2 regions of the Streptomyces sp. NBC_00390 genome follow, and region 1 is predicted to be linked to the other one. Evidence: riboswitches for the same ligand, from Rfam matches in the RefSeq annotation. Region 1 holds a riboswitch; the other holds the start of a gene.
What was found. A riboswitch is a leader RNA that binds a small molecule or an ion and turns the genes downstream of it on or off. The one in region 1 is predicted to bind S-adenosylmethionine.
Positions count from the first base shown of each region.

Region 2: it holds a riboswitch for S-adenosylmethionine, as region 1 does, so the genes downstream of both, thrC (threonine synthase) here and OHS70_RS27385 (aminotransferase class V-fold PLP-dependent enzyme) in region 1, are expected to answer to the same signal.

Region 1 is NZ_CP107945.1:6,198,328-6,210,164, forward strand. Features, by position in the region: gene OHS70_RS27355 (hypothetical protein) at 1-252, opposite strand, end outside; gene ctaE (aa3-type cytochrome oxidase subunit III) at 434-1,054, shown strand; gene qcrC (cytochrome bc1 complex diheme cytochrome c subunit) at 1,136-1,945, shown strand; gene qcrA (cytochrome bc1 complex Rieske iron-sulfur subunit) at 1,942-3,018, shown strand; gene qcrB (cytochrome bc1 complex cytochrome b subunit) at 3,015-4,640, shown strand; gene trpD (anthranilate phosphoribosyltransferase) at 4,763-5,827, shown strand; SAM riboswitch class IV at 6,070-6,186, shown strand; gene OHS70_RS27385 (aminotransferase class V-fold PLP-dependent enzyme) at 6,382-7,779, shown strand; gene OHS70_RS27390 (Lrp/AsnC family transcriptional regulator) at 7,882-8,163, opposite strand; gene OHS70_RS27395 (rhomboid family intramembrane serine protease) at 8,160-8,882, opposite strand; gene OHS70_RS27400 (hypothetical protein) at 9,033-9,275, shown strand; gene OHS70_RS27405 (NYN domain-containing protein) at 9,325-10,689, shown strand; gene OHS70_RS27410 (C40 family peptidase) at 11,011-11,837, shown strand, end outside.
Region 2 is NZ_CP107945.1:4,552,411-4,564,247, reverse strand. Features, by position in the region: gene OHS70_RS20045 (cold-shock protein) at 1-134, opposite strand, end outside; gene OHS70_RS20040 (MoaD/ThiS family protein) at 555-830, opposite strand; gene thrC (threonine synthase) at 854-2,143, opposite strand; SAM riboswitch class I at 2,161-2,288, opposite strand; gene OHS70_RS20030 (glucosyl-3-phosphoglycerate synthase) at 2,431-3,375, shown strand; gene OHS70_RS20025 (hypothetical protein) at 3,414-3,701, shown strand; gene OHS70_RS20020 (alpha,alpha-trehalose-phosphate synthase (UDP-forming)) at 3,769-5,169, shown strand; gene otsB (trehalose-phosphatase) at 5,619-6,479, opposite strand; gene OHS70_RS20010 (DUF3263 domain-containing protein) at 6,489-6,725, opposite strand; gene OHS70_RS20005 (ABC transporter substrate-binding protein) at 6,792-8,024, opposite strand; gene OHS70_RS20000 (SIS domain-containing protein) at 8,307-9,206, shown strand; gene OHS70_RS19995 (ROK family protein) at 9,399-10,292, shown strand; gene nagA (N-acetylglucosamine-6-phosphate deacetylase) at 10,292-11,467, shown strand.

The DNA of each region.
Region 1 (11,837 bases):
CGGGCAGTTGAAGATCTCGTCCTTGATCTGCCGGCAGACCCCCATACCGCCCGCCGGAACCGTCTCGCCGTCCAGCACGCACACATCGACGCCGCCCTCCTCCAGGGCCTTCAGGACCGCCGGCAGCGTCGCGCACTCGAGGAACTCGACGGGCGGCAGATCCGCGGCCGGCCTGCGTCCCGCCGCCAGTCTGACCTGCTCGCGCGTGTTGGCGTCGTCGCTGTAGACCAGGACCGTGGCGCTCGACTGCATGGTTCCTCCGCCTCGTTCGATCAGGTGCAGATGCATGTGTTCTGGCGCGGATGCTACTCGCTCCGACTCCCGGTCAACACCGGTTCGGACAGGCCTTCGATGGGCCGTTCGGGCTGGACACGGACCAGGAACACACCGAACGGCACCCCCCGGAGTGAGGGCGGGATAAGCGACCGACATAATGTCGGTCGTGGCGACAGCAACGACAGTAGAAACCGGGCACGCGCACCCGACGGTCAATCGGCCGAACCTCACCAGTGTCGGAACCATCATCTGGTTGAGTTCCGAGCTGATGTTCTTCGCGGCCCTCTTCGCGATGTACTTCACCCTGCGATCGGTGACGGGTGCCGAGTACTGGACAGAGCAGGCTTCGTTCCTGAACTTCCCGTTCTCGGCGACCAACACCACGATCCTGGTGCTCTCCTCCCTCACCTGCCAGCTCGGCGTCTTCGCCGCGGAGCGAGGCGATGTGAAGAAGCTCAGGACGTGGTTCATCATCACCTTCGTGATGGGTGCCATCTTCATCGGCGGCCAGGTCTACGAGTACACCGAGCTGGTCAAGCACGAGGGGCTCTCCCTCTCGTCCGGCCCGTACGGCTCGGTGTTCTACCTGACCACCGGCTTCCACGGCCTGCATGTGACGGGCGGTCTCATCGCCTTCCTGCTGGTCCTCGGCCGCACCTACGCGGCCCGGCGATTCACCCACGAGCAGGCAACCGCCGCCATCGTCGTGTCCTACTACTGGCACTTCGTCGATGTCGTCTGGATCGGCCTCTTCGCCACGATCTACATGATCAAGTAATCGGCGCGGACGGCACCCGCCGTCTGAAGCAGACATAGTCCAGAAGCATCGACGCAGAAAATCCTGACACCGGGGTAATCCGTGAAAAAGCTCTCCGTACGACGACGCCATCCGCTGGCGGCGGTCGTCGTCCTACTCTTCGCGCTGGCGGCCACTGGGGGGCTGTACGCCGCGTTCGCACCCGCGGACAAGGCGCAGGCCGATGAGACCGCCCAGTCCCTCGCCATCAAGGAGGGCCAGAAGCTCTACACCGTCGGCTGCGCCAGCTGCCACGGTACGGGCGGTCAGGGAACCACCGACGGCCCGTCCCTGGTGGGCGTCGGCTCCGCAGCCGTCGACTTCCAGGTCGCCACCGGCCGTATGCCCGCCCAGCAGCCCGGCGCGCAGGTGCCGAAGAAGCCGGTCATCTACTCGCAGGCGCAGATCGACCAGCTCGCGGCGTACGTCGCCTCGCTCGGAGCCGGTCCGATCACGCCGACCGAGAAGCAGTACAACCCGGCGGGCGCGAACATCGCCAAGGGTGGCGAGCTGTTCCGCAACAACTGCGCCCAGTGCCACAACTTCACCGGTGAAGGCGGCGCGCTGACCGACGGCAAGTACGCCCCGAGCCTGGACGGCGTCAGCCCGAAGCACCTCTTCGAGGCCATGCAGACCGGCCCGCAGAACATGCCGTCCTTCCCGGACACCACGCTGCCCGAGCAGGAGAAGCGCGACATCATCGCGTACGTCAAGACCGTGAACAGTGACGAGACCCCAACCCCCGGCGGCTTCGCGCTGGGCGGCATCGGCCCCGTGGCCGAGGGTCTGTTCGGCTGGATCTTCGGTCTCGGCTCGCTGATCGCTGTTGCCATCTGGGTCGCGGCCCACACCGCTAAGGCCAAGAAGTCATGAGTAGCCAAGAGATTCCAGACGAGAACCTGCCCGCAGAGCAGGACGCCGCGCACGGCGCGGCCCACGGCGGCGCTGCCGTAGCCCAGCGCACGGAGGACTCCCCGTTCGCCGACCCGGGACTGCCGGCTCACAAGCCGCGCATCCAGGACATCGACGAGCGTGCCGCGAGGCGCTCCGAGCGTGCCGTTGCCTTCATGTTCACGCTGTCGATGCTGGCCACGATCGGCTTCATCGCCTCGTTCGTGACCATCGGCGTCGACACGATCGTGTACATCTGGCCGCTCGGTCACATCAGCGCGCTGAACTTCGCGCTGGGTACGACGCTTGGCATCGCGCTCTTCTGCATCGGCGCGGGCGCGGTCCACTGGGCCCGCACCCTGATGTCCGACGTGGAGACCCCGGACGACCGCCACCCGATCGAGGCCGACCCCGAGGTCAAGGCCAAGGTCATGGCCGACTTCGCCGACGGTGCCGCGGATTCCGCCATCGGCCGGCGCAAGCTCATCCGCAACACCATGTTCGGGGCGCTGGCCATGGTGCCGCTCTCCGGTGTGGTGCTGCTGCGCGAGCTCGGTCCGCTGCCGGAGAACAAGCTCCGCAAGACCCTGTGGGCCAAGGGCAAAGAGCTCATCAACATGAACACGAACGAGCCGCTGCGCCCCGAGGACGTCGTGGTCGGTTCGCTCACCTTCGTCATGCCCGAGGGCCTGGAGGAGTCCAGCCACGACTTCAACAACCAGATCGCCAAGGCTGCCGTGATGGTCGTCCGCATCCAGCCGGAGGACATCAAGGACAAGCAAGAGCTGGAGTGGTCGGTCGACGGCATCGTGGCCTTCTCCAAGATCTGCACCCATGTCGGCTGCCCGATCAGCCTGTACGAGCAGCAGACGCACCACGTCCTCTGCCCGTGCCACCAGTCCACCTTCGACCTCTCCGACGGCGCCCGCGTCATCTTCGGTCCGGCCGGTCACCCGCTTCCGCAGCTGCAGATCGGCGTCAACGCCGAAGGCAACCTCGAGGCGCTGGGCGACTTCGAAGAGCCCGTCGGTCCTGCCTTCTGGGAGCGCGGATGAGTACTGCAACAGACACGAAGAAGAAGGCGCCCGCCGGCGAGCGGGTGGCCGACTGGGCGGACGGCCGGCTCGGGATCTACTCCCTGGCCAAGGCCAACATGCGGAAGATCTTCCCGGACCACTGGTCGTTCATGCTCGGCGAGATCGCGCTCTACAGCTTCATCATCATCATCCTCACGGGTGTGTATCTGACGCTGTTCTTCCACCCGAGCATGAACGAGGTCGAGTACCACGGCTCGTACGTGCCGATGCAGGGCATCCGCATGACCGAGGCCTACGCCTCGACCCTGCACATCAGCTTCGACGTCCGCGGCGGTCTGCTCATCCGGCAGATCCACCACTGGGCCGCGCTGATCTTCCTCGCCGCGATGTTCGTGCACATGATGCGCGTCTTCTTCACCGGCGCGTTCCGCAAGCCGCGTGAGATCAACTGGCTGTTCGGCTTCCTGCTGTTCGTCCTCGGCATGTTCACCGGCTTCACCGGCTACTCGCTCCCCGACGACCTGCTGTCCGGCACGGGTGTCCGCTTCACCCAGGGCGCGATCCTGGCCACGCCGATCGTCGGCACGTATCTGTCGTTCTTCCTGTTCGGCGGCGAGTTCCCCGGCCACGAGATGGTGGCCCGGTTCTACTCGATCCACATCCTGCTGCTGCCGGGCATCATGCTCGGCCTCGTGGTGGCGCACCTGATCCTGGTCTTCTACCACAAGCACACGCAGTGGGCGGGTCCCGGCAAGACGAACAAGAACGTGGTCGGCATGCCCCTGCTGCCGGTCTACATGGCCAAGGCCGGAGGTTTCTTCTTCCTGGTCTTCGGTGTCATCGCGTTCATCGCGGCGACCTTCACGATCAACCCGGTGTGGGCGCTCGGCCCGTACCGCCCGGACATGGTGTCCACCGGTGCCCAGCCCGACTGGTACATGGGCTTCGCCGAGGGTCTGGTCCGTGTGATGCCTGGCTGGGAGATCAATCTGTGGGGCCACACCCTCGTCCTGGGTGTGTTCATCCCGCTGGTGGTCTTCGGTCTGGTCCTCGGAGCGATCGCGGTCTACCCGTTCATCGAGTCCTGGATCACCGGCGACAAGCGCGAGCACCACATCCTGGACCGGCCGCGCAACGCGCCGACCCGGACCGCGCTGGGTGTCGCCTGGGTCACCGGCTACGTGATCATGCTGTTGGGTGGCGGTAACGACATCTTCGCCACGCACTTCAACATGTCGATCAACGCGATCACCTGGTTCGTCCGCATCACCTACTTCGTCGTACCGGTCCTCGCGTTCATCCTCACCAAGCGGATCTGCCTGGGCCTGCAGCGTCGCGACAAGGACAAGGTGCTGCACGGTCGCGAGACCGGCATCATCAAGCGCCTGCCGCACGGTGAGTTCGTCGAGATCCACGAGCCGCTCTCGCAGGGCGACCTGTACAAGCTCACCGCGCACGAGCAGTACAAGCCGGCCGAGATCGGCCCGACGGTCGACGAGAACGGCGTCGAGCGCAAGGTGAAGCGTTCCGAGAAGCTGCGCGCCAAGCTCAGCAAGGGCTACTACGGCGAGGAGAACCAGATCGCCAAGCCCACCGCCGAGGAGTACAAGGAGATCACCAGCGGCCACGGCCACCACTGATCACCTGACCTGAAGGTCGCCACAGCTGGAGCCCCGTCCATTCGTCGGACGGGGCTCTTCGCTGTGCCCGCACCTGGATAGGGTGGACCCATCCCTATCGGCTGTGGACCCTGGAGCGGACCATGAACGTTGTGACCCCGGTCGGCGGCAACAGCGTGGCGGACCACTCCTGGCCCGGCGTGCTGAACGCACTCCTCGACAACCGTGACCAGAGCGCGGACGCCACCGCATGGGCGATGGACCGCATCCTCAGCGGCGAGGCCACCAACGCGCAGATCGCCGCTTTCGTGGTCGCGCTGCGCGCCAAGGGCGAGACGGTCGACGAGATCACCGGCCTCGTGCGGACCATGTACGCGCACGCCAACCTGATCGAGGTGCCAGGCCCCAGCGTCGACATCGTCGGCACCGGCGGCGACGGGGCCAAGACGGTGAACATCTCCACGATGTCGGCGATCGTCGTCGCCGGTACGGGCGCGAAGGTCGTCAAGCACGGAAACCGCGCGGCCTCGTCCGCGAGCGGCGCCTCCGACGTCCTGGAGAAGCTCGGGGTCAATCTGGAGCTCACCCCGCGGCGCGTCGCCGAGGTCGCCGAGGAAGCCGGCATCACCTTCTGCTTCGCGGTCAAGTTCCACCCGGCGCTGCGGCATGTGGCGGCCACCCGCAAGGAGGTGGGCATCCGCACCGTGTTCAACTTCCTCGGTCCGCTCACCAACCCGGCGCGGGTCAAGGCCCAGGCGACCGGTGTCGCGGACGCCCGGATGGCGCCGATCCTGGCCGGTGTACTGGCCGAACGGGGCTCGTCCGCGCTGGTCTTCCGCGGCGACGACGGTCTGGACGAGCTGACCACCACCGCCACGTCCAAGGTGTGGGTGGTACGGGACGGCGCGGTGCGCGAGGAGGCCTTCGACCCGCGCGACGTGGGCATCGACCTGGTGCCCGTGGAGGCGTTGCGCGGCGCGGACGCCTCGTACAACGCGGATGTCGCGCGGCGGCTGCTCGGCGGCGAGACCGGTCCGGTCCGCGAAGCGGTGCTGCTGAACGCGGCGGCCGCGCTGGTGGCCCTGGAGCCGGGCGACGGCCCGCTCGCGCAGCAGCTGCGGGCCGGCATGGACAAGGCGGCCGTGTCCATCGACTCGGGAGCGGCCAAGGCCGCACTGGACCGCTGGGTCTCCGTGAGCAACGCCTGAGCCCTGTCCGGGCGATCTTCGAGGATCGGCCGGCGGCGGATGCCTGGGGTCTCCCCGGGCCCGCCGGGGCCGAGGCCGCGGGAGGTCGCCCTCGTACTGGACGTACTTGGGCGACTTCGACAACACAGTGAGGTGTCGCAGGGCCTGGCGGCGGACGCCGCCGTGGGCTGCCGTCCCCTGGCCGTCCCGGAATCCGGACACGGGTTGCGGGACGGCGATCACGTCGCGTAGTTTCTTCGGCAGGTCATGAGTGACAGCGACGAGGCCCCGGCCCGCTGTCCGGCAACCCTCCGTCCGTGGCGGGGTGCCCCGGGTGAAGACCAGGTCGCAGGCAGCGAGGTCTGTGGCAAGCGCGGACCCCTGGACATCGTCGGATGTCACAGCCCCGGGGTCCTGGTCCTCAAGGGAGCAGTCTCGTGAGCAAGCGAATGCGATAGGGCGCGTAGCCCCTTCTTCAGCACACCCTCCGCACGGTCGTGTCCGTGCGTTGAGGCACACCCGTGATCCGGGTGTTCTTGAAGCCGATTCGCCTTTTCCTGCCGGGAGATACCGCCATGTCCGCATGCCCGAACGCCGCCGTTGCCACCCCTGACGCCGTTGCCGACCCCTGCTGTGCCGCCCCGCTCCCGGTCCTCGGCCGGGACGTCACCGTTCCGCTGGTGACCGGCGGCGAAGCCGTCTACGCCGCCCTCGACTACGCGGCGAGCGCACCCGCGTTGCAGCGCGTGTGGGACGACGTGGCCGCGTACGCCCCGTACTACGGCAGCGTGCACCGTGGCGCCGGCTACCTCTCGCAGCTGTCCACGGACCTGTTCGAGAACAGCCGGGCGACCGTCCACGACTTCCTCGACTGCCGCGACGGCGATCAGGTCGTCTTCACCCGCTCCACCACCGACTCGCTGAACCTGCTCGCCTCCGTGCTCCCCGCCGGCTGCCGGGTGTTCGTCTTCGAGACCGAGCACCACGCCTCCCTGCTGCCCTGGCGTCAGGCCCAGGTGACCTTCCTGGACGCGCCGCGCACTCCCGAAGAGGCCGTCACCACCCTGGAGCGGGCGCTCGCCGACCGGACCGCATCCGCTCAGGACACGGACGGGCCCGCCCTGGTCTGCGTCACCGGCGCGTCCAATGTGACCGGTGAACTGTGGCCGGTGAAGGAGCTCGCGGCCGTGGCTCACGCCCACGGCGCCCGGATCGTCCTCGACGCCGCCCAGCTCGCGCCCCACCACCCCGTGTCGGTACGGGAGTTGGATGTGGACTGGGTCGCCTTCTCCGGGCACAAGCTGTACGCGCCGTTCGGCTCCGGCGTGCTCGCCGGGCGCGCGGACTGGCTGCGGGAGGCGGAGCCGTACCTCGCGGGAGGCGGTGCCTCGCGCACGGTCGCGCGGGGCACGGACGGCGGCGTGGACGTCGAGTGGCACACCACGGCCGCGCGCCACGAGGCCGGTTCGCCGAACGTCATCGGCGTCTACTCCATCGCATCGGCGTGCAGGGCGCTGACCGAAGCGGGCTTCGACGCGCTGGTGGCACGGGAGCAGCAGCTGATCGCAACGGTGCGGGAGGGGCTGGCCGAGGTGCCCGAGGTGCGGGTGCTCTCCCTGTTCGGCGCCGATGCCCCGCGCGTCGGCGTCATCTCGTTCGTCGTCGACGGCTGGAACAGCTCGCACTTCGCGGCGGCGCTGTCGGCCGAGTACGGCATCGGGGTGCGCGACGGCCTGTTCTGCGCCCACCCCCTCGTGCGTACGCTCCTGGGCGGTGAGACCGAGGACCCGGGCGAGTGCGGCGCCCCCGAGGCGGCCGGGGGGCGGTCGCTGAACGCGATCCGCGTCAGCTTCGGCGCGGGGACGCCGGACGAGCATGTCGAACGCTTCGTCCGGGCGGTGCGGGAGCTGGTGCGCGAGGGTGCGAAGTGGACGTACCGCACGGAGGACGGCCGCTGCGTCCCGGCCGTGTGACGCTCGGGGCTGCCCCGGATCCGACGAGCCCGCGCCTTCGGCGCGGGCTCGCTGTCGTCGCGCCACTGCGGGGCGGGTGCTCGCCCCGCAGTGCGCGAGGCGTCAGGCGTCCAGGCCGATGGCGAACGCCGCCTCCAGGTCGTGCTGGGAGTAGGTGCGGAACGCGACATGCGTGTCGGTGGCCTCGACGCCCGGGATCTTGCTGATGCTGCCCGGGATGACGTCCGCCAGGTCGTCGTGCTTGGCCACACGGACCATGGCGATCAGGTCGTACGTGCCGGTCACCGAGAAGACCTCGCTGACGCTGTCCAGCGCGGCGATCGACTCGGCGATCTCGGGGATGCGGTCCACGCTGGTCTTGATGAGCACGATCGCGGTGATCACGGTTGGCGTTCTCCCTCGGTGGCCGCTGCTTGGGCCTTCACTCTAGTCCCACTGCGGAACCGGCCCCAGGCGAAGAGAAAGCCCGCCGAGAACCCCACCAGATGTGCCAGATAGGCGACCCCGGGCCCGCTGCCCGCGTTCCTCGCGGCCAGCCACTGGAGCCCGAACCAGAAGATCAGCACGACCCAGGCGGGGAACCGCAGCGGCAGGAAGAACAGAAACGGGAAGAGGCTGGTGACGCGGGCCTTCGGAAAGAGGAACAGGAAGGCGCCGAGCACGCCCGAGATCGCCCCGGACGCCCCCACCAGGGTCTGCGCCGAATCGGCGTTGACGGCCGCGTACACCAGCAGGGCGAGATAGCCGGTGCCCAGATAGAACAGGGCGAACTGCAGCCGGCCCATCCGCTCCTCGGCCATCGCGCCGAAGACGAAGAGAAACAGCATGTTCCCCAGCAGATGCAGCCAGCTGCCGTGGACGAACAGGGCCGTGAGCGGGGTGAGCAGGGCGTGCGGGGAGCGTTTCAGCAGTTCGGCCGGGATCACGCCCCACTGCTCGAAGTACGCGCTCTGTGCGACGAGTAAACGGTCGCCCGTGCCGTACACCGGATTGAGTCCGGAGACCGGGCTGACGAGGAAGACCGCGCAGCAGACGGCGATCGCGCCGTAGGTCACGGCGGGCCCCTTGGCCGTGTTCCGGATCGCACCCCACCAATCGATCACGGACAGATCATGCCGTAGGTGGACCGACCGGCACAGAGTGCCTCGCCGCGACACCGGGTACCCGCGAGGCCGTAGGGTTACGGGCAGTACATCCGCAGTTCGACGGCGCACCGCGGCACCCGCATCCGCACCACGAAGAAGGACGGCACGATGACGACGGTTCCCTCGCCGACCCCCGAGACCCGGTGGCGCTGCACACTGTGCGGCAACCTGACCCGCTTCGATGTCACGCGCTCGTCGAAGGTCGTCGAGTACGTGCATCTGGACCTGGCCGGGGAATCGAAGGTGGAGGAGCGCGAGGTGGTCAGTGAGACCATCGAATCGGTCCGCTGCCGCTGGTGCAACGCGGTGGATCAGATCGAACTGGTGGACAGGCCGGGCGCGGCTTCCTGAGCAGCGGCCCGGGCAGCGGGCAGACGACAGGCAGTAGGGGTGACGGATGGTGGAGCAGCCACACAGCGGCGCTGAGCCGGCCGATGCGGCCGGTGGCGCTGCCGAGGCGCTCGACCGCCCGCTGCCGGAAAGTGTGCGGCGGCGGGTCGTCGCCCTGGTCTCGGACGCGTTCGGCGGCCTGACGGTGGCCGAACTGCCGTCCCAATTGCGGCAGTACGCCCGTTTCACCCCCACCCGGCGCGCCAAGTTCGCCGGCAATGCGATGGCCGCCGCGCTGGAGAGCGACCCGGTCTTCCGCCAGCGCATCGGCGAGCGGATCGGAAAAGCCCAGCCCGAGCTGGCCGAGGCGCTCGAGTCCGGACCCCCTCCCGCGGCAGCCGATCCCGTCGATGTGGCGGCCGCGGCCTATGTCCTGCGTCCCGTCGGGTGGGTGAAACTGGTCGCCGCCGCGGGCGAGGAGGCCCAGCGCGCCGACGCCGAGCGCGCCGACGAAGAGGGCCGGCGCGAGCTGGAGCGGCTGCGCGCGGAGCTCGCCGAGGCGCGCGGCCAGATCAGGAGCGAGACCGAGGGGCTGCGTGCCGAACTGGACGCCGCCCGCAAGGAAGCCGAGTCGCTGCACCGCAAACTGCGCAGCGCCCAGGCCGATGTGAAGCGCGGTGAGGCCGCCCTGCGTCGTACGGCGGGCGAGACCGACGCGATCAAGGCGCAGGCCGCCGCCCAGGTGTCGGCCGCCGAGAGCGAGAGCCGGCGGCTCAAGGCGCGGCTGGCAGAGGCGGAGGCCGCGGTCGAGGCGGGCCGCCGGGCCGCCCGTGAGGGGCGTTCCATCGAGGACATGCGGCTGCGGCTGCTGCTGGACACGGTCCTGGACGCGGCCCAGGGGCTGCGTCGCGAGCTGGCGCTGCCGCCGGCCGGGATCCATCCGGCGGACACCGTGGACGCCGTGGAGCCCGGCAGGATGTCGCCCAAGGACATCGCGGCACGGGCCCTGTCCGAGACCGATCCGGCCCTGCTCGACCAGCTGCTCGCACTGCCCCAGGCGCATCTGGTGATCGACGGCTACAACGTCACCAAGACCGGCTATCCGACGATGCCGCTGGAGAAGCAGCGGCTGCGGCTGCTGGGCGGTCTTTCCGTGCTCGCCGCCCAGACCGGCGCGGAGATCACCTGCGTGTTCGACGGCGCGGAGCTGGCCGCTCCGGTGCTGCTGGCGCCGCCGCGCGGAGTGCGGGTGCTGTTCTCCAAGCCGGGGGTGACCGCGGACGAGCTGATCCGTCAGCTGGTGCGGGCCGAGCCGCCCGGCCGGCCGGTGGTGGTGGTCTCCACCGACCGTGAGGTCGCCGACGGAGTGGCCAAGGCGGGCGCCCGCCCGGTCGCGTCCGCATTGCTGCTGAAGCGGCTTTCGCGGCTCTCGTAACTCCCGTCATATATGCCCGAATTTGTGCCATCGCGAGTGGGACGTTGCGTCAAGTGACCATTACTACGCGTGTGATGCAAGTAAAGAATGCGCGTGGCGGGCAAGAATTTTCTCGTGAGGATTTGAACTGATCACAAGAAGGTCACTAAGGTCTGGCCTCGAACCTTCGCGCGGTTGATCGCCCATCCGGGGCGACAGCGAAGGCACCGCCGAGTTCGCGTAGTTCGCCCCTTTTTCCCCCGGGGGATCCGACGCGCGGACGCCGGGGATTGAACCCCCCACAGCCCGGTAGGCGGCTCGAGGAAGAAGGAGCTCGCCTTCGTGGCGTCCCACCGTCGACCCAAGCAGCCGAGCCGCACCCGCGTGACCGTGCTCACCGCGACCGCCGCTGCGGCTGTCGCCCTGACCGCCCAGACCGCCCAGGCCGAACCGAAGCCGAGCAAGAGCGAGGTCAAGGAGAAGGTCGACAAGCTCTACGAAGAGGCGGAGAAGGCCACCGAGAAGTACAACGGGGCCAAGGAGCAGCAGGAGAAGCTCGACAAGCAGATCGACGCGCTGCAGGACAAGGTCGCGCGAGGTCAGGAAGAGCTCAACACCCTGCGGGACAGTCTCGGTTCGGTCGCGAGCGCCCAGTACCGCACCGGCGGCATCGACCCCTCCGTGCAGCTCTTCCTCTCCGGCGACCCGGACACCTACCTCGACAAGGCCTCGGCCCTCGACCAGCTCGGTGCCAAGCAGACCGAGGCGATCCAGGAGATCCAGGCCAAGCAGCGCACCCTCGCGCAGCAGCGCCAGGAGGCCAAGGAGAAGCTCGGCGACCTCGCGGACACCCGCAAGGAGCTCGGCGACAAGAAGAAGGAAGTCCAGAACAAGCTCGCCGCCGCGCAGAAGCTGCTGAACTCCCTCACCGCGGCGGAGCGGGCCGCGCTCTCCGCCGACGACTCCCGTGCCAACCGCGCCAGTTCGCGAGCGGACCTCGGCAACGCCGTCCCCGCCTCGCAGCGCGCAGCTGCCGCGTTCTCCGCCGCCCAGTCCAAGATCGGCTCGCCGTACGTGTACGGCGCCTCCGGCCCGAGCTCCTTCGACTGCTCCGGCCTCACCTCCTGGGCGTACGCGCAGGCCGGTGTCTCCATACCGCGGACCTCCCA
Region 2 (11,837 bases), 1.6 Mb from region 1:
TGACCCTCTTCAAGGGTGCGGTACCCATCCATCTGGATCGCGCTGTAGTGGACGAAAACATCCGCACCACCGTCGACCGCGATGAAGCCGTAGCCCTTCTCCGCGTTGAACCACTTGACGGTGCCCTGAGCCATGCCTAACTCCCCTATTACTGGCCCTTGCGCAGGACCGCACTTCGCGGACCCGGGTCAGACCTACCGCCCCGACAGGAGGGGCGTGCGCCGGAACGCGTCGACCGCGGCTGAATGTATCTGTCCAACTGCCGTCTGCAACAGGTCAGTCGGACGAGAATTCTGCGCAGTAGCAAAGGGATGGAATGTGCAAATTCCGTGAATTCCGGGGCAAGTCGGGCTCCACAAAGTATCCCCAAAGGCGCATTTCGATCGCACACTTTGGCCACTTCTTGTCGCCTCCCGGCGCATTCTCATACACAGGGGAAGCGAGTGGCGGAGGCCGCTTCCCCAACTCTATCGCGCTCAACCATGCAGAATTACCCCCTCCGGTTCTCCACCGGAAGGGGCAATTCTCATTACTCTGGGTAATTCCAGGTCGCGTCAGCCACCGGCGACCGCGGGGATGATGGAAACTCCCGCGCCGTCCGGCGTCGCCGTCTCCAGCCCCTGCTCGAAGCGCACGTCGTCGTCGTTCACGTACACATTGACGAAGCGGCGCAGCTTGCCCTGGTCGTCCAGGACCCGGGCGGCGATGCCCACGTGGTTCTTCTCCAGGTCCGCGATGACCTCGGAGAGGGTCGCGCCCTCGGCCGGGACCTCGGCCTTGCCGCCCGTGTACGTGCGGAGGATGGTGGGGATGCGGACGTTGACGCTCATGGTGTGCTGCCTCTCTCGGTGGTTCAGCCGGCCAGGCCGGCGTCGCGGAACGCGTCCAGACTCGGGCGGATCGTCGCGGTCGGACCGGTGGTCGGGGCGACCGCGTCCAGCGTCTTGAGACCGTCGCCGGTGTTGAGCACGACGGTGGTGAGCGCCGGGTCGAGCAGGCCCTGCTCGATCAGCTTCCTGGTCACGCCCACGGTCACGCCTCCCGCCGTCTCGGCGAAGATTCCCTCGGTCCGCGCCAGCAGCTTGATCGCGTCGACGACCTGCTCGTCGTCGACATCCTCCACCGCGCCGCCGGTGCGGCGGGCGATGTCCAGCACATACGGGCCGTCGGCCGGGTTGCCGATCGCGAGCGACTTGGCGATGGTGTTCGGCTTCTGCGGGCGTACGACGTCGTGGCCGGCCTTGAAGGCGGTGGACACCGGCGAACAGCCCTCGGCCTGGGCACCGAAGATCTTGTACGGCTTGTCCTCGACGAGACCGAGCTTGATCAGCTCCTGCAGACCCTTGTCGATCTTGGTGAGCTGCGAGCCGGAGGCGATCGGGATCACGATCTGGTCGGGCAGCTGCCAGCCGAGCTGCTCGCAGATCTCGTACGCGAGCGTCTTGGAGCCCTCGCCGTAGTACGGGCGGAGGTTGACGTTGACGAAGCCCCAGCCCTCGCCGAGCGGGTCGCCGATGAGCTCGGAGCAGAAGCGGTTGACGTCGTCGTAGTTGCCCTCGATGCCGACCAGTTCACCGCCGTACACGGCGGCCATGACGACCTTGCCCTGCTCCAGGTCGTGCGGGATGAACACGCAGGAGCGGAAGCCGGCCCGGGCCGCGGCGGCGCCGACGGCGCCGGCGAGGTTGCCGGTGGAGGAGCAGGACAGGGTGGTGAAACCGAAGGCGCGGGCCGCCTCGACGGCGATCGCGACGACACGGTCCTTGAAGGAGTGTGTCGGGTTGCCGGAGTCGTCCTTGACGTACAGGCCGCCGGTGACGCCCAGTTCACGGGCGAGGTTGTCGGCCTTGACCAGCTGGGTGAAACCGGGGTTCAGGCTCGGCTTGCCGGTCACGTCGGCGGGGACGGGCAGCAGCGGGGCGTAGCGCCAGATGTTGTCCGGGCCCGCTTCGATCCGCTTGCGAAGGGCCTCGGGGTCGCCGCTCGGCAGGTCGTACGCGACTTCGAGCGGCCCGAAACACGAGGCGCAGGCGAAGATGGGGCCGAGTTCGAAACGCTCCCCGCACTCGCGGCACGAGAGCGCGGCGGCCGGTCCGAGGTCCACAGGGGTGGTGGTGCTGCTTGCAACGGTCTGCACAGCCATGGTGGCGAGGCCCTTTCTCCTCATCTTCCTCGTGACGCATCTCGCCACGAGACGGAATTGGCACCTTCCCCACCGTGACCTCGCGGTCGGCGGGAGGGTTGCCGGGGCTTCAACGGGCCGTTCCCTCTGCCCCTCTGGATGAGCGGTATTCACTTGTCAGCGCGACGACCCCCGGCATGCGACGGTCATCGGCGTTGTTCAAGACTGTAACCGAAGCCCTGGACGGTTGAGATAGTCGTCCGAACCTCGAGATGGATCTCTCGACCGGAAGTCAAGGAGACGCGCACGTGCTCGATGAGGTGGAGCGCTGGCTGAGCAGGCGTTCCTGGGCAGCCGCCGACCGGACGATGAAACAGCTGCTGGCGGCCAAGGCCAGGCGCGGGACGTCGGTCAGCGTGGTGCTTCCCGCGCTGGACGAGGAGACGACGGTCGGGGACATCGTCACCGTGATCCGGCGCGAGCTGATGGAGAGCGTGCCGCTGGTCGACGAGCTGGTGGTCATCGACTCGGGCTCGAGCGACCGTACGGGTGAAGTGGCCGCGGCGGCCGGGGCACGGGTGGTCCACCGGGACACGATCCTGCCGCGCATACCGGCCGTGCCGGGCAAGGGCGAGGTGCTGTGGCGGTCACTGATGGTGACCAGCGGTGACATCGTCTGCTTCGTCGACGCGGATCTGCGCGACTTCTCCGCGGAGTTCGTCTCCGGGATCGTCGGGCCCCTGCTGACCGAAGGCGAGGTGCAGTTCGTCAAGGCGATGTACGACCGGCCGCTCGGCGGCCAGCCGGGCCAGGGCGGGCGGGTGACCGAACTGGTGGCCCGGCCGTTGCTGAATCTGCACTGGCCGCAGCTGGCCGGCTTCGTCCAGCCGCTGGGCGGCGAGTACGCGGCACGGCGCTCGCTGCTGGAGCGGCTGCCGTTCCCGGTCGGGTACGGGGTGGAGCTGGGACTGCTGGTGGACGCGCTGCACACGGTGGGCCTGGACGCGCTCGCGCAGGTGGACGTCGGTTCGCGCAAGCACCGCCACCAGGACGGGCAGGCGCTGGGCCGGATGGCGGCGGCGATCTACCGTACCGCCCAACTGCGACTTTCCCGCGGACACTTGGTGCGGCCGTCGCTGACGCAGTTCGAGCGGGGCGAGACGGGGTTCGAGCCGCGGACGTACTCCGTGGACACGGAGGAGCGGCCGCCGATGCGTGAGATCGGTGAGTATGCGGCGCGTCGCGCGGCATAAACCGGATCACGCGGACATCTTCTCTACCTTTCGTACACATGGGTGCGAAAGATGACAGGAACCATGGCCGGCTGCCCCGGATCCTCGGGGCCCTGGCGGTCACCGCCGCGGCACTGCTCGGATCGCCCGGCCCCGCGGCCGCCACGGGGGCGGACGGGTCGCCGGGGACGGAACCCTCGCTCCGGCCGGTGCAGATCCAGCCCGGCGAGATGGCCGACACCGGATCCAGGAACGAGCAGCTGTGGCTGCTGGGCGGGGTGGCGCTGAGTCTGACGGCGGCGGGAGTCGTCGCGGTGGCGGCATCGCGGCGCCGCGACAAGGACTGAGACCGGATCCGGCGCGGTGAGACCGTACGCACGTTTGAGGCTTCCCGGGACGGGCTAGGTTCGCCACATGGTCTCCGAGCGTGAACACGCTGCCCAGATCCTGGTCGCTTCCAACCGCGGCCCGGTCTCGTACACGGTGAACGAGGACGGAGAGCTCGACGCCCGCCGCGGGGGCGGCGGCCTGGTCTCCGGCCTGTCGGCCATCGGATCCGGCGCACAGTCCCTGTGGGTGTGCGCGGCCCTGAGCGACGGCGACCGCGAGGCGGTCCGGCGCGGGGTCGGCGAGCCGGGTGTACTGATGCTCGACATCGACGCGGCCGTCCACTCCGACGCGTACAACGGCATCGCGAATTCGGTGCTGTGGTTCGTGCACCACATGCTGTACCAGACCCCGCTGGAGCCGGTCTTCGACAAGGAGTTCCGGCGGCAGTGGGCTGCGTACGAGGCGTACAACAAGGCGTTCGCCGAGGCGCTGGCGCAGCGGGCCGCCGACGGCGCGGCCGTGCTGGTGCAGGACTACCACCTGGCCCTGGTGCCCGGCATGCTCCGCGAACTCCGCCCCGACCTGCGGATCGGGCACTTCTCGCACACACCATGGGCGCCGGCGGAGTACTTCAGGCTGCTGCCGGACGACATCGCGGAACAGCTGCTGCGCGGGATGCTGGGCGCGGACCGGCTGGCGTTCCTGACCCGGCGGTGGGCGGACGCCTTCGCCGGCTGCTGCGAGCAGGTGGTCGGCGGCACCGGCACCACGCGGACAGGTGTGCACGGACTCGGCGCCGACGCGGACTTCCTGCGTGAGCGCGCGCACCGGCCCGATGTGGCGGAGCGCATGGAACAACTGCGGGAGCAGATCGGCGAGGGCCGCAGGACGATCGTCCGGGTCGACCGGACCGAGCTGTCCAAGAACATCGTGCGGGGGCTCCTGGCCTACCGGGAGCTGCTGGAGGAACACCCCGAGTGGCGGGAGCGGGTCGTGCACATCGCGCTCGCCTACCCCTCGCGCCAGGATCTCGCGGTCTACCGGGAGTACACGGCGGAGGTCTCCCGGGTCGCGGACGAGATCAACGCGCGGTACGGGACGGACGGCTGGACTCCGGTCGTCGTGCACGTCAAGGACGACTTCGCGCGCTCGCTGGCCGCGTACCGGATGGCGGACGTGGCACTGGTCAACCCCATCAGGGACGGGATGAACCTGGTCGCCAAGGAGGTCCCCGTCGTGTCCGACCACGGCTGCGCGCTGGTGCTGTCACGGGAGGCGGGCGCGCACGCGGAGCTCGGCGACGACGCGCTCTCGGTCAACCCGTACGACGTGAGCGGCACTGCGGCCGCGCTGCACGAGGCGCTGAGCATGCCGGAGGCGGAGCGGGCCGAACGCACCAAGCGCCTGGCGGCGGCGGCGACGGCGCTGCCACCGAAGCAGTGGTTCCTCGACCAGTTGGAGGCCCTGCGCGCCAAGGACGCGTAGGCGCGCCGGTTCCGGGGCCGCGCGGGCTCCGAGGCCGCACCGGTTCCGGGTGTACCGGCTCCGAGGCCGCGCCGGTTCCGGGTGTACCGGCTCCGAGGCCGCGCCGGTTCCGGGTGTACCGGCTCCGAGGCCGCGCTGGTTCCGGCGTTGCGCCGGTTCCGGGTCTGCGCGGACCGGCGCGGCGACGCAGGCCCGGCCCCCTGCGGGGGCTTTCCCTCACCCGCGCCTTCCCGTAACCGGGGGCAGCCACGGACCCCCGGGTACGGCCTCCGGCCGTGTCCTCGATCGCCGGCCGGGCTGGAGATGCCCGGCGGGGAGGATCCCCGAACGCCTGAAGGGCGTTCCGGGGTCAGGGGCGAAGCCCATGGTTCGGGATTGGGGTACCTGCCACGGCCGCCAGGCCGTGGGAGAGGGCGGGGTGGGGGAGAACCCGCCCTCCCCCACGGCCCTCACACCTGCGGACCTGGCAGGTGCTGCGCAAGATTCGCCAGGAACTCCACCACCGCCGCCGGCCCCGGCACCAGCAGGTCCGCGCGGTCCGCGAGCTCCGTCACCTCGTTGCTGCCGCTGCAGACCAGCAGCCCCGGCACACCGTCCGAGCGGAGCTTCTCGACCGCGCCGAACGCAGGGAGGTCACCCAGGTCGTCGCCCGCGTACAGCACGGACTCGGCGTTCACCTCGCGTACGTAGTCCGACAGGGCCTTGCCCTTGTCCATGCCGGGCGGGCGCAGCTCCAGGACCATGCGGCCCGGCTCCAGGATCAGGCCGTGGCGGGCAGCGAGCGCCGCGAGCGGTTCGCGCAGGGCGTCGAAGGCGGCCTGGGGGTCGGTGGCGCGGCGCGTGTGGACCGCGACGGCACGGCCCTTCTCCTCGACCCAGGTGCCCTCCCAGACCCCGGCCCCGTCGAGGACACCCGGCAGTTCGGCGCGGGCGGCTGCGACACCCGGGTGCGGGGCGGGGGCCTGGACGGTGCCGCTGACCGCGTCCCAGCGCTCGGCGCCGTAGTGGCCGAGGACGACGAGGTGGTCCAGGCCCGGCACACCGGCGAAGCCGCCGTAGCGCACCGCGACACCGGCGGGTCTGCCGGTGATCACGGCGACGGAGGCGACCCGCGGCGCGAGCGCGGCGATCGCGGGGGCGGCGCCGGGGTGGGCGCGGGCCTGTTCGGGGTCGGGCACGATCTCGGCGAGGGTGCCGTCGAAGTCGAGGGCGACGACGGCCCCTGAGGGCCGGGCGAGGAGAGCCGCCAGACCGTCACGGCCCGCGGGAGTGGACGGCGTCGGCAGGGGGTGCGCGTACGGGGAGCCCATGTACCGACCCTATCGGCGACTTCTCCTGGCGTCCCTCACACGGCGCAGCCGGTTGACGGTAACGGGGTCGTGCGCCAGCGCGCGCTCGTCGTCGAGGAGCGCGTTGAGGAGCTGGTAGTAGCGCACCGGGGAGATGCCGAGCTGCTCCCTTATCGCCCGCTCCTTGGCCCCTGGCCCGCTCCAGGAGCGCTGCTCCATGGCGAGAACGGCCCGCTCACGCTCCGAAAGCGCCTGGTCGTCGGTCATACGATCCAACCTATCGACGCCCACCGACGAGTGGGCGCCGCCCCTTCCGCAATGCCCCGCGGGTGACTACTCCGCCAGTTCTGCTTCCTTCGCCTCGAGGCTTATACGGCCCAGGACCGCCGCCGGGCTGCCGCCGGGCTCGACCGCCTCGCCGACGTTCTTCTTGATGCTCTCGCTGACCGCGGCCCACGACGTCTTGCCGACCGGCGGCAGCATCGAGGCCGGCAGTTCCTGGAGGAACGTACGGAGATCCTTGTGCTCGGGGTCACGCTCCATCGCCTCGGAGGCGGAGACCGTCACCGGCAGCAGGCCGTTCTGACCCGCGAAGTCGAGGACGTTCTTGTCGCTGAAGAGGAAGTCGAGGAACTTGCCGATCTCGGCCTTGTGGCCGTTCTGCTTGAAGCCCATGATCCAGTCGGCCACGCCCATCGTCGCCTTCGCCTTGCCGGTGCGGCCGGGCAGGGGAACCATGCCGACGTCGATGCCCTCCTTCGCCGCGGCCTGCATCAGGGACGGGTGGCCGTTGAGCATGCCGACCTCGCCCCGCGTGAACGCCGCGAACGCGTCCTTGCGGTTGAGCTTCGCGGGCGGCACCGGCCCCGTCAGCTTCCCGCCGACCAGGTTGGTCTTCAGCCAATCGAACGTCTCGATGTTCTGCTGCGAGTCGATCGTGTAGTTGCCCGCGGCGTCCGTGTAACCGTCACTGCCACCACTGAGCAGCCACATCATGCTCTCGGCCTGGGCCTCCTCCGGCCCGAGCGGCAGCGCGAAGGGGTACTTCACCTCCGTGCTCTGCTTGAGCTTCTGCGCGTCGGCGCGGAGGTCGTCCCAAGTCCTGGGGCCCTCCTCGATCCCGGCCTCGGCGAAGAGCTCCTTGTTGTAGAAGAGCAGGCGGGTGGAGGCGACGAACGGCAGCCCGTACTGGACACGCTTGTGCTCGCCGGCGTCCACCAGCGGGCCGAGGAAGTTGGACTGCACGGGGATGGTGAGCAGCTGGTCGGCGGAGTAGAGCTTGTCGGCCGCGGCGTAGTCGGCGTAGGCGCCGATCTGGGCGATGTCGGGGGCGTGCCCCGCCTTGACCATCTCGGCGACCTTGCGGTCGACGTCGTTCCAGGACTCGACCTGGACCTCGACCGTGATGCCGGGGTTCTGCGCGGTGAACGCGGCCGTCAGATCGGCCCAGTAGTTCTTGCTGCTCCCGCCGCCCGCCACGTCGTAGTCCGCGGCCACCAGTTTGAGGGTGACGTCACCGGGGCCGCCCTCGGAGCCGCCGCCGCAGCCCGTGAGCGAGACCGTCATCGCAAGTGCCGCGGCGGCCGCGGCAAGACCCAAGAAGCGCCGGTGCACAGCTCTTCCCCACCCTCTGTCGTTGTCCGGATGCCCGGATGTCCGGATGCCCTTACACTCCAGTCGCCCCCCGTGACGCGCTGTGAGATGAGCGATGATTCCCCCATCGGGGCCATGAGGTCTACACCACTGCTGGTATCACTTTCGCAACACCCGCACGTCCGGGCACGGAGTGGGTAGGCCGCTGCCGAGGCACATGACGCCGTCACCGCACGTTGCAAGGAGCCGTCCCGCATGTCCCGTACTGCAGCCGAGATAGCCACCCAGCCCGCCTGCTGGCGCCGAGCGGCCGAGGCGGCCGCAGCCTTCGAGGGTCTGCCGCGGCCGGGTGAGCGTGTCGCCGTCATCGGCTGCGGGACGTCTTGGCACATGGCAATTGCATATGCAGCACTGCGCGAGGCGGGCGGACTCGGCGAGACCGACGCGTTCGCCTCCTCCGAGTTCCCGGCGGGCCGCGCCTACGACCGGGTGGTCGCGATCACCCGGTCCGGTACGACGACCGAGGTCCTGGACCTGCTGGCGAAGCTGCGGGGCACGGTGCCCACACTCGCGCTGACGGCCGGCCCGAGGACGCCGGTGAGGGACGCGGCGGACGCGGTCGCAGTGCTGGACTGGGCGGACGAGGAGTCGGTCGTCCAGACCAGGTTCGCCACCACGGCGCTGGCGTTCCTGCGGGCCGGCCTCGGCGAGCTGCCGGGTGTCAAGCCGCTGGCCGACGCCGCGGTCGACGCCGAGCTGGCGATCACGGAGCCGCTCCCGGAAGCGGTCGTGGCGGCCGAGCAGTGGACCTTCCTGGGCCGCGGCTGGACATACGGGCTGGCGCTGGAGGCGGGCCTGAAACTGCGCGAGGCGGCGGGCGCATGGACGGAGTCGTACCCCGCGATGGAGTACCGCCACGGCCCGATCTCGATCACCGGCCCGAACCGTGTCGCATGGGTCTTCGGCGCGCTCCCGGAGGGGCTGGCCGGTGATGTCGCCCGGACCGGCGGCACCCTGGTGGCCCGCCAGGAGGCGGACCCGCTGGCGGACCTGATCCGCGCGCAGCGTCTCGCGGTGACGCTGGCGGAGTCGAAGGGCCACGACCCGGACCGCCCGCGCAACCTGACGCGCAGCGTGATCCTTTCGGCCTCCTGAGGGAGGGCACCTCAGCGCATACGGCCAGGCCGCAGGCCCGTCCCGAGGCGGGCCATGTGGACGGCCTCCTGCTCGTATGCCGTTTGTATGACATGGCAACAATCTCGGGCAGTGGACTAGACCTTTTCTGGTCCGGCGCGCGAGACTGTCCTCGTGAGACACGTCATCGCCCTCGATGTGGGCGGCACCGGGATGAAGGCCGCCCTCGTCGGGGCGGACGGGACACTGCTGCACGAGGCACGGCGCGCCACCGGGCGCGACCGCGGCGCGGACGCCGTCGTGGAGTCCATCCTCGGATTCGCCACCGATCTGCGCGCCTACGGCACCACCCACCTCGGTGCCGCCGCGGAGGCCGCCGGAGTCGCCGTCCCCGGCATCGTCGACGCCGAGGACGGCATCGCCGTCTACGCGGCGAACCTCGGCTGGCGCGACGTACCGCTGCGCGCCCTGCTCGCGGAGCGGCTCGGCGGAGTACCCGTGGCGCTGGGACACGACGTACGCACCGGCGGGCTCGCCGAGGGCCGTATCGGGGCCGGCAAGGGCACCGACCGCTTCCTGTTCGTACCGCTCGGCACCGGGATCGCCGGCGCCATCGGCATCGCGGGCGCCATCGAGGCCGGCGCGCACGGCTGCGCGGGCGAGATCGGCCACATCGTCGTCCGGCCCGGCGGCCCCGCCTGCGGCTGCGGCCAGCACGGCTGTCTGGAGACCGTCGCCTCGGCCGCCGCGGTCACCCGCGCCTGGGCCACCGCGTCCGGGGACGCGGAAGCAGACGCCGCCGACTGCGCGAAGGCCGTCGCGTCCGGGGACGCGCGGGCCGTACGGGTCTGGCGGGACGCGGTCGACGCGCTCGCCGACGGGCTGGTCACCGCGCTCACCCTGCTGGACCCCCGCACTCTGATCATCGGTGGCGGTCTCGCCGAAGCAGGGGAAACCTTGTTCACACCCCTGCGGGCCGCGGTCGAGGAACGTGTGACGTTCCAGAAGCTGCCCGCCATCGTCCCGGCGGCCCTCGGGGACACCGCCGGATGCCTGGGCGCAGGGCTGCTCGCCTGGGATCTACTCGCCACGGAGGTATCCGCCTGATGGCCGCTCGCGCCACAGTCACCGTTCTCGCCGGCGCCCGGGTGGTCCTGCCGACCGGGACCGTCGAGAACGGACGGGTCGTCGTCGAAGGCACGAGGATCGCCGGATCCGCACCGGCCGACGCCCCCGTCCTCGACCTGTCCGGGCACTGGGTCGTGCCCGGCTTCGTCGACCTCCACAACCACGGCGGCGGCGGCGCCTCCTTCACCTCCGGCACCGCCGAAGACGTGTTGAGGGGCGTCCGCACCCACCGCGAGCACGGCACCACGACCCTCGTCGCCTCCACCGTCACCGGCGACATGGACTTCCTGGCCCACCGGGCCGGCTTCCTGTCCGAACTCGTCGAGCAGGGTGATCTGGCCGGCATCCACTTCGAGGGCCCGTTCATCTCCCCCTGCCGCAAGGGCGCGCACAGCGAGGAACTGCTGCGTGACCCCGACCCGGCCGATGTGCGCAAGCTCATCGACGCGGCCCGCGGTACGGCCAGGATGGTCACGCTCGCCACCGAACTGCCCGGCGGCATCGACTCCGTACGGCTGCTCGCCGAGCACGGCGTGATCGCCGCGATCGGGCACACGGACGCGACGTACGAGCAGACCGTCGAGGCCATCGACGCGGGCGCGACCGTCGCGACCCATCTCTTCAACGCCATGCCCGCCCTCGGGCACCGCGCGCCCGGCCCCATCGCGGCACTGCTGGAGGACGAGCGGATCACCGTCGAGCTGATCAACGACGGCACCCATCTGCACCCCGCCGCGCTCGAACTCGCCTTCCACCGCGCGGGCGCCGGCCGGGTCGCGTTCATCACCGACGCGATGGACGCGGCGGGCTTCGGCGACGGCCGCTACGAACTCGGCCCGCTCGAGGTCGAGGTCAGGGACGGGGTCGCGCGCCTGGTGGAGGGCGGCTCGATCGCAGGGTCCACGCTCACCCTCGACACCGCCTTCAAGCGCGCGGTCACCGTCGACCGCCTCCCGGTCGAGGACGTCGTCCGCGCCATCTCGGCCAACCCGGCAAGGCTCCTGGGCATGTACGACAGGGTGGGGTCGCTGGAGCCGGGCAAGGACGCGGACCTGGTGGTCCTCGACGCGGAGTTCACTCTGAAGGGCGTGATGCGCAGGGGTCACTGGCTCCACACTGACGGGGCCGTGGTGAGCCTGGGCAGGGGCCGTTGACGGTTGCTGTCCCGTCGTGGTTTCCACCGGGTGGACGACGGGGCCGTGGTGAGCCCGGGCAGGGGCCGTTGACGGTTGCTGTCCCGTCGTGGTTTCCACCGGGTGGACGACGGGGCCGTGGTGAGCCCGGGCAGGGGCCGTTGACGGTTGCTGTCCCGTCGTGGTTTCCACCGGGTGGACGACGGGGCCGTGGTGAGCCCGGGCAGGGGCCGTTGACGGTTGCTGTCCCGTCGTGGTTTCCACCGGGTGGACCACGGGGCCGTGGTGAGCCCGGGCAGGGGCCGTTGACGGTTGCTGTCCCGTCGTGGTTTCCACCGGGTGGACCACGGGGCCGTGGTGAGCCCGGGCAGGGGCCGTTGACGGTTGCTGT